2 linked regions of the Neobacillus sp. PS2-9 genome follow. The main gene of each other region encodes a partner of the protein of the gene in region 2 in a complex. Links are inferred from orthologs where the notes say so. Each region holds a gene or a part of one and is shown on either strand. Other genes may lie near its edges.

Region 1 (4,122 bases), 2.9 Mb from region 2 along the record:
CGGGAGTTCTTCTAAAAACTCAATCGACGATGGAACTTTATATTTTGCTAGGTGTTCTTTACAATATGCCAGTACTTGAGCAGCTGTCAAATCTGGATTTTTGCTGACAACATACGCACTCACTGCCTCCCCCTGGTTTGGATCAGGAGTTCCCAAAACAGCTACTTCGACGACATCAGGATGGTCATAGATTACTTCTTCTACTTCACGTGGATAGACATTATAACCGCCAACAATAATTAGATCCTTTTTACGGTCAACAATATAAAAGTATCCGTCTTCATCCATTTTTGCAATATCACCTGTATAAAGCCAACCATTTCGAATAGCAGCCGCAGATTCTTCTGGCATTTTATAATAACCCTTCATAACATTGGGACCTCGAACGATTAACTCGCCTGCCTCACCAACAGGTACATCCTCCCCAAGCTCATTCACGATTTTGTTTTCCACGTGGAGAATGGAGCATCCAATGGAACCAGGCTTCCGCGGACGATCGAGCGGGTTAAAACACGTGACCGGTGATGCTTCGGATAATCCATACCCTTCAGAAATCAATACATTGAACTTCTGTTCAAAATTCTTTAACAAGGCAACAGGAAGGGAGGCACCACCTGAAATACATAAACGTAAAGATTGTAAGTCATCTGGATTTCCCTCTGGATATTGATATAGGAAGTTGTACATTGTCGGAACACCAGCAAAAACAGTAGCCTCATAGTCTTTAATTAGCTGAAAGGTTTCTTTTGGACTAAATTTTGGTGCAATCAACAGGGTTGCTCCCGTTAATAACGGTGCATTTAGGGCAACCGTCAAACAGAATACATGAAACATTGGGAGAACAGTTACCACTCTGTCATCTTGATTCATTTTTAAATAATCTCCAACATCACTGGCATTGCTAAACAAATTCTGATGGGTTAACATAGCTCCCTTAGGCTTACCTGTTGTTCCAGAGGTATAAAGAATAATTGCTACATCGTCGTCTTGCAGATCAGGGCCTTGAAAAGCACTATCTCCCATTCCTACCACTTCTGTAAACGATTTCATTTTAGGGTAGACAGAAAGAGTTTCAATTTCAGATGATTCCAGACTGTTTGGCTTTGTTTCACAAATTACATAATGCTCTATCTTTGGTAAGAAAGTGTGCATTTTGTCCGCCAATGGGATCGCAAGGTCGAGGGCAACGACTGCTTTGACATCACCATTATTTAAAATGTAGCCAATTTCATCTGCAGTATAAATCGGATTTACGGGGATAACAGTTACCCCTAACCGTAAAGCCCCATAGAGACTGATGACAAAGTGTGGTGAGTTGCCTAATAATAGTGCAATGTGATCCCCTTGTTTAATCCCTAATTTTTCGAGACCTGAGGCAAATTTCATAATTGCAACATCTAATTCAGCATAGGTACTCGATTGTCCCATAAAATAGTACGCTGGTTTATCAGCATAGGCTTTTGCTGTTTCATGAAACTTGGTTGATAAATTCATAGTTTCCCTCCCTATATGAATGAATACTCATTCACTTAATAATAAAAATTTTCTAAATATATTATATTGCTAGAAATTTAAGTATTCAAGTATAATACCTTAAAATCTCACAAAAAAAGAAGCTGATTCAGTTGGTGCCTGGCACCTTCCTGAATCAGCTTCCCTATTAATAGATTAGATTAACAAATTCCTCCTTGGTGATGTTTCCAAAATAACGGGAAATCTCCAAGTCTGCAAGTGCCTTTTCTAATTCGCTTTTTTCATAGCGGAGACCTATTAACCTCGTCTCGATGTCACTAACATCCCCAACACCGAAAAAGTCACCATAAATTTTACAATTCTCTATTAATCCTTTATTAACCTCCAGACGTACATCAATCGACCCAACGGGGAACCGATGTGAGTGCTGCAGATTGAACTTCGGTGACTTCCCATAGTTCCATTCCCAATTTTGGTAGCGTTCCTTCGAAAGTTGATGGATTTTTTCCCAATCCTCTTCCGTCAGTACATATTCAGGAATATCCTCTTTTCCTTCAAATATATGCTTGAGGATGAGAGAACCAAATTCTTGAATATTTATTTTCTCAGGTAGAAACTCAGAGATATTGGCCACGCGGCTGCGAATAGATTTAATTCCCTTTGATTCAATCTTATCCTTTTTCACCTTTAAAGCAGAGACAACATGATCCATTTCTGAGTTGAATAAAAGAGTACCATGGCTGAACATTCTACCTCTGGTTGAAAATTGAGCATTTCCAGAAACCTTTCTTCCTTCCGCAAGTAAATCATTTCGGCCACTTAGTTCCGCGTTTACTCCTAAGCTTTTTAATGCCGCCACAACTGGCTCAGTGAATTTCCGGAAATTATGAAAACTCTCACCATCGTCCTTTGTGATAAAACTAAAGTTTAAATTACCAAGGTCATGGTACACAGCGCCACCACCAGATAACCTACGAACAACATGGATCCCTTTACTCTCTACGTACTCTGTGTTTATTTCTTCAATTGTGTTTTGATTCTTGCCGATGATAATGCTTGGTTCATTTATGTAGAATAATAAATAGGTCTCATCAATATCCAGATTTTTTAGTGCATATTCTTCTATCGCTAAATTAATATGAGGATCTGTAATGCCTTTATTATCGATAAATAACATACTATACTTCCCCTTTTTATAATGAAATAGATTGGAATTCTTCTGCAAGCTTAATTATACCAGTAAATTGTGTGGATGCCTCCTCCATTAACTCAGATAATGTACCATATTGGGGTAAATGAGTAAGGACCAATTGCTTGACGGATGCCTGTTGAGCCAACTTGCCCGCATCAAGACTATTCATATGACCGGCTGGTTTACCGTTTTGATTGCCGTAGAAATTACACTCACATAACAGGACATCTGCATTTTTGCTAAACTCAATAAATTCTTCTTTAAATGAAGTGTCTGCCGTATATACCAGCGACTTTCCAGCTGCTTCAAATTTCATCGCATAGCATGGGACAGGATGGTCTGTCTTTAAGAACGATACCGTAAACGGCCCGATTTCAATAGTACTTGCAGGATCATAAGCAATCCCTTTTGTAATTTGTTTGTAGGTTAATTTCGTAAATTCATGGTCATCATAATGGTGACCATATATCGGAAGGGTTGGGCAATTCTTCCCTAAAAATCCTAGGATTAATCTTGCATGCTGCAACACACCAATATCCGCAATATGATCAGGATGGTAATGTGAAATAATAACGGCATCCAGTTCTTCTGGTTGAATCACATTCTGCATCTTGGAAAGCACTCCACTTCCACAATCTATTAATAGTCGAAAGCCTTCATGTTCAAGTAGATAGCCTGCGCTTGCGCCATTTTTCTTAGGATATCCACCCCAAAAACCAATGGTTGTTAACTTCATAATTATTCCCTCCGTTTAGAGTACTATTTTTAATATACTCAAAAAAAGTCTAATTTCCTAATGAAGAAGACCAGCCATAATTATTCGGCTGGTCTTCTTATCGTTATTCATTTATTGCATGTTTAAACTGGTGTCTAACTCGGATTGTAAAATATGCAATGGTTCCTAGCGCGAATGCAAGTAAGAAACTTACTAGAATCATGACATTTTCCCACATAAAACTAAAGTCACCACTCGAAATCACTGCCTTAAAACCAGAAACTGAATAAGTCATTGGTAGGAAAGCATTAAAATGCTGTAAGAAGTTAGGAATTAACTCAAGCGGGAAGGTTCCAGCACTTGTAGTCAATTGAAAAATAAGAATAATGATTGCAATAAAACGCCCTGCATCGGAAAATACGGAAACAAGCAGCTGAATTAATGCAATAAAAGTTAAACTTGTAATAATAGAGAATAAAATAAACTTCGGTACACTTTGAACATCAAGGCCTAATCCGAGAAGGAGGATCATATCTGCCAATAATGCCTGAATCACTCCCACACCAGCCATAATGGCAAACTTACCGGCAAACCAATTAAAGCCACTAGTTGGGGTAACAGCTGTATCCCTAAGTGGGAATACAATTGATAATAATAATGCTCCGACAAATAAACCTAATGAAAGGAAGTATGGTGCAAATCCTGTTCCATAATTAGGGACATGATTCACACTTTCCTTATC
Region 2 (4,177 bases):
GCTTTGCAGATGTATTCGTCGTGTATGCAAAGGTGGATGGTGAACACTTCACTGCATTCATCGTTGAAAGAAACTTCCCAGGCGTTTCAACTGGCGCTGAAGAGAAGAAAATGGGGATCAAGAGTTCTTCCACTCGTACTCTTATTTTAGAAGATGTTCCTGTACCAGTTGAAAACCTATTAGGTGATTTTGGTAAGGGCCACGTCATTGCCTTTAATATCTTAAATATCGGCCGCTATAAATTAGCTGTTGGCGGTGTAGGCGGATCGAAGAGTGCCTTTGAAATGACTGTAAAGTATGCAAATGGCCGTAAGCAGTTTAAAACGCCAATCGCTCAGTTCAACTTAACAAAAGAGAAATTTGGTACAATGGCATCCAAAATTTATGCAGCAGAAAGTGCTGTTTACCGTACAATCGGATTATATGAGGATAACCAAGGTAAGCTGACCGATGAGGAAGCGAAAGACATTAAAAAGGTGGCCAATTCAATTGCAGAGTATGCGATTGAGTGTTCATTAAACAAATTTTTTAACAGTGAAGTGTTAGATTATGTCGTTGATGAAGGCGTTCAAATTCATGGCGGATATGGTTTCATGCAAGAGTACCCAATCGAGAGAGCATACCGTGATTCTCGTATTAACCGCATTTTCGAAGGTACAAACGAAATCAACCGTTTGTTAGTATTAGGCACGTATCTGCGTAAAGCTATGAAGGGTGAGCTTCCATTATTCCAAAAAGCAATGGCACTTCAAGAAGAACTTATGATGCTTATGCCTGAGGAGCCAGGTGATGAGCCGTTAGCACAAGAAAAATATTTGGTGAAAAATGCGAAGAAAATTGGTTTGCTTGCAGCTGGTTTAGCCGCACAAAAATACGGCAAGGCGATTGAAAAAGAACAAGAAATATTCGTAAACATTGCTGATATTGTTTCTAATGCGTATGCTATGGAATCTGTCGTATTACGTACAGAAAAAGCAATCGCTAAAGATGGAGTGGAGAAGAGCAAACAAAAGCTTCTTTACACACAAATTTTCTGCCAAGAAGCATTTAATAAAATCGAAGCAGATGCGAAAGAAACATTGGTGGCCGTTGAACACGGTGATACTCTTCGCATGATGTTATCATCTCTTCGCAAGTTTACTCGCCACACGCCAATTAACGTGATTGCGAAAAAGCGTGAAGCAGCAGACGCGCTTATCGAAGCAGAACGCTATATCGTTTAAAATGAAATCAGGGCTCCCTTTTTCTCAAGGGGGCTATTTATTTTTTAAAATTATATTTAGATAAAGAAGGAGTATTTACGAAATTAGTCGAATTTTTATTTGGAACATATTTTTTGCATTAGGATTTTGAAAAACGTTATGATAATATTCAAATGACGTGATTATGTCATTGAATGAAGTGGGAAAAGGCGGTGAAACTTATGTCGATGACTTTTTACTGGTATCCAAAATGCGGCACATGTCGAAACGCTAAGAAATGGCTGGATGCCCATCAACTTTCCTATGAAGAAGTACATATTGTGGAACATCCCCCAAGTCGTGAGAAACTGCAGGATCTTTATCAAAAAAGCGGACTAGAACTTAAAAAATTCTTTAATACGAGCGGTATGAAGTATCGTGAATTAGGTATAAAGGATAAGATGAAGTCAGCAACGGACGAAGAGCTGCTAGACCTACTTGCTTCCGATGGGATGTTAATCAAACGGCCGATTTTAACGGATGGCGAACGAGTCACCGTAGGCTTTAAAGAAGAAGAGTATGAAAAAATGTGGCAATAAGCCTGCTCTTCCTTTCCTGACTCATGGTAATCGATTTTATTCGATGATAGATTTTAGAAAAAACAATGGAGGGATTTAAGCGAATGAGTACACCAAAAGAGTTACGTTATTCAGAAGAACATGAATGGGTAAAAGTTGAAGGGGAAAAGGTGCGCGTTGGTATCACTGACTTTGCACAGCATGAATTAGGAGATATCGTATTCGTAGAACTACCTGAAGTTGGTACTGAAGTATCAGCTGACGAGCCATTCGGAAGCGTTGAATCTGTTAAAACAGTTTCTGAGCTATATGCTCCTGTAAGCGGAAAAGTGGTAGAAGTAAACGAAGACTTAAATGACAGTCCTGAATTTGTAAATGAATCTCCATATGAAAAAGCATGGATGATTGTCATCGAACTTTCTGACAGCAGCGAAGTAGATAAGCTAATGACTGCTGAACAGTACGAAGAAATGGTTAAAGAAGACTAATCATCATCATTAGAAAAGCACCTTTTAGGGTGCTTTTTCTGTTAATAATATAGGGGTTCCTCTTTTTTATAATAATTTCCACGATTTCTTCTACTAAAGTGGGGAAACTAAACGTAAATATATTAAAGAGGGTGGACATATGTCATTGAAACAACAAAAGGTAGACGTTACTGATCGTGTAGTAGGGAAAATTAAAAATGGTGAGATTGAACTGTTCTTAGAATCATCCTCTATCGGAAAAATTAAACTACCTGAAAATATGCAGTATGACCTAGAGCATCACTTTGAGGCTGACCAACAAAAGATATACCAGCATGTTACGGTTACCGATCAACCTGATGCGAAATATACCGATTGTGATGAAGGTGGATGGTGTTAACTCCTACGTTGTAGCCGTCGTGAGTATGAGCAAATACCTATTTTTAAGATGACAATAATGATATAGTTAACATACTAAGAAGAAGACACACGTAATCAAAATTTTAGAATATGTTAACATAAACAACTTCTATTACAGGTGATGGATATGAATGATTCGTATGTTGACAAAGTTCTTATTGTCGAAGGAAAGTCAGATAAAAATAAGGTAAAAAGTATTGTAAAGGAACCGGTTGAAATCATTTGTACGAATGGAACCATCAGTGTTTCGAGACTCGATGAATTAATCGAGTTTCTTGAGGATAAGGATGTCTATATTCTTGTTGATGCAGATAAAGCAGGTGAAAAGCTTCGTAAGCAATTTAAGCGGGAATTTCCACATGCTGAGCATATATATATTGATCGGATGTATCGCGAGGTCGCAACGGCACCAGTACAGCATTTGGCGACTGTGCTTTTAGGGGCGAACATCGATGTGCATACTGAGTTTTTAGAAATGGGATAACGAAAAATGAACGAATGGAACCAAAATGATTTTGTTGATTTCCTTGAAAATAAGTCAACAGGACTAATCTATTTTTATACACCACTTTGTGGTACGTGCCAGCTCGCTTCCAAGATGCTGCAGGTGGTCGAAGAGTTGGTAGATAGGCCAATGGGAAAAATGAACTTAAATTTTTATCCACAATTGGCGAAGGATTTAGCGATTGAAAGTGTACCCTGTCTGTTAATCGTGAGAGACGGAAAGGTAGTAGAAATGCTGTATGCATTTCATTCTGTTCCGTTTTTGTTGGATAAAATTAAGAGTTATATTTAGTGGAGCAGATACCTCGGGGTGTCTGCTTTTTACTTCCGATATGGGGAATGTGAGCAAATACATTGGGACTCTACAGCCTCATAGAACCCAAATGAGCAAGTATCGGGATTGTGAAAGGGTCACAAATCCCGTAGCCTTTAAAAAGACCAAGTATGGGAATTGTGAAGGGCTCACAAATCCCGTAGACTCCTAAAAAGAGCGAGTATGGGAATTGTGAAGGGCTCACAAATCCCGTAGACTCCTAAAAAGAGCGAGTATGGGAATTGTGAAGGGCTCACAAATCCTGTAGCCTCTAAAAAGAGCGAGTATGGGAATTGTGAAAGGTTCACAAATCCCGATGTCCCCGAAAAAGAGGAAAGATCATAACCCCCGTAATATCAGCATACCCTTTGCTATTATTAGTTCTGTGGAAAAACTAATTCTATTTAATAAAAATAAATTCTTTCTTTCCAACAGCATCACAATTCTTCTTCAAAACCCTTAAAAAAGTCTTCTTTGAATCCAACACTTGAAACCAATCATGAATCACATTGGTTGTTATTTTTTCATTTGGAAATAGTAAACTAAATTCATTTACTCCCCTCAATATAGAGCTGTCAAGACCTTCTGTATAACCGCAAACATCACAAACTAATTTTTTGCCTAAAACAGTAACGTTAAAGGAATGGCATAAACAACAATTTATTCCTTTCTTAACAGAATGCAAATCATAAGGGGGAATCTTGTCCTTTTTAA

The links.
Region 1: the proteins of gcvH (region 2) and RCG25_RS20165 are in contact, whole or in part, in a crystal structure (PDB 3A7A), measured with the Escherichia coli proteins. The link is inferred for Neobacillus sp. PS2-9 from one-to-one orthologs.

What each region holds. Positions count from the first base shown.
Region 1 is NZ_CP133269.1:4,013,999-4,018,120, forward strand. The notes cover bases 656-3,447. They hold RCG25_RS20165 (lipoate--protein ligase), read right to left. Parts: upstream 2,651-3,447; coding sequence 1,661-2,650; downstream 656-1,660. Other genes in these bases: RCG25_RS20160 (fatty acid--CoA ligase family protein), read right to left, coding at 656-1,494; RCG25_RS20170 (MBL fold metallo-hydrolase), read right to left, coding at 2,667-3,401. Outside these bases: more of RCG25_RS20160, read right to left, coding at 1-655; RCG25_RS20175 (YhgE/Pip domain-containing protein), read right to left, coding at 3,505-4,122. UniProt on the Escherichia coli protein: Catalyzes both the ATP-dependent activation of exogenously supplied lipoate to lipoyl-AMP and the transfer of the activated lipoyl onto the lipoyl domains of lipoate-dependent enzymes.
Region 2 is NZ_CP133269.1:1,069,944-1,074,120, forward strand. The notes cover bases 709-3,555. They hold gcvH (glycine cleavage system protein GcvH), read left to right. Parts: upstream 709-1,863; coding sequence 1,864-2,247; downstream 2,248-3,555. Other genes in these bases: RCG25_RS05170 (acyl-CoA dehydrogenase FadE), read left to right, coding at 709-1,223; RCG25_RS05175 (arsenate reductase family protein), read left to right, coding at 1,424-1,780; RCG25_RS05185 (YusG family protein), read left to right, coding at 2,387-2,626; RCG25_RS05190 (toprim domain-containing protein), read left to right, coding at 2,774-3,130; RCG25_RS05195 (thioredoxin family protein), read left to right, coding at 3,137-3,442. Outside these bases: more of RCG25_RS05170, read left to right, coding at 1-708; RCG25_RS05200 (nuclease-related domain-containing protein), read right to left, coding at 3,864-4,177. UniProt on the Escherichia coli protein: The glycine cleavage system catalyzes the degradation of glycine. The H protein shuttles the methylamine group of glycine from the P protein to the T protein.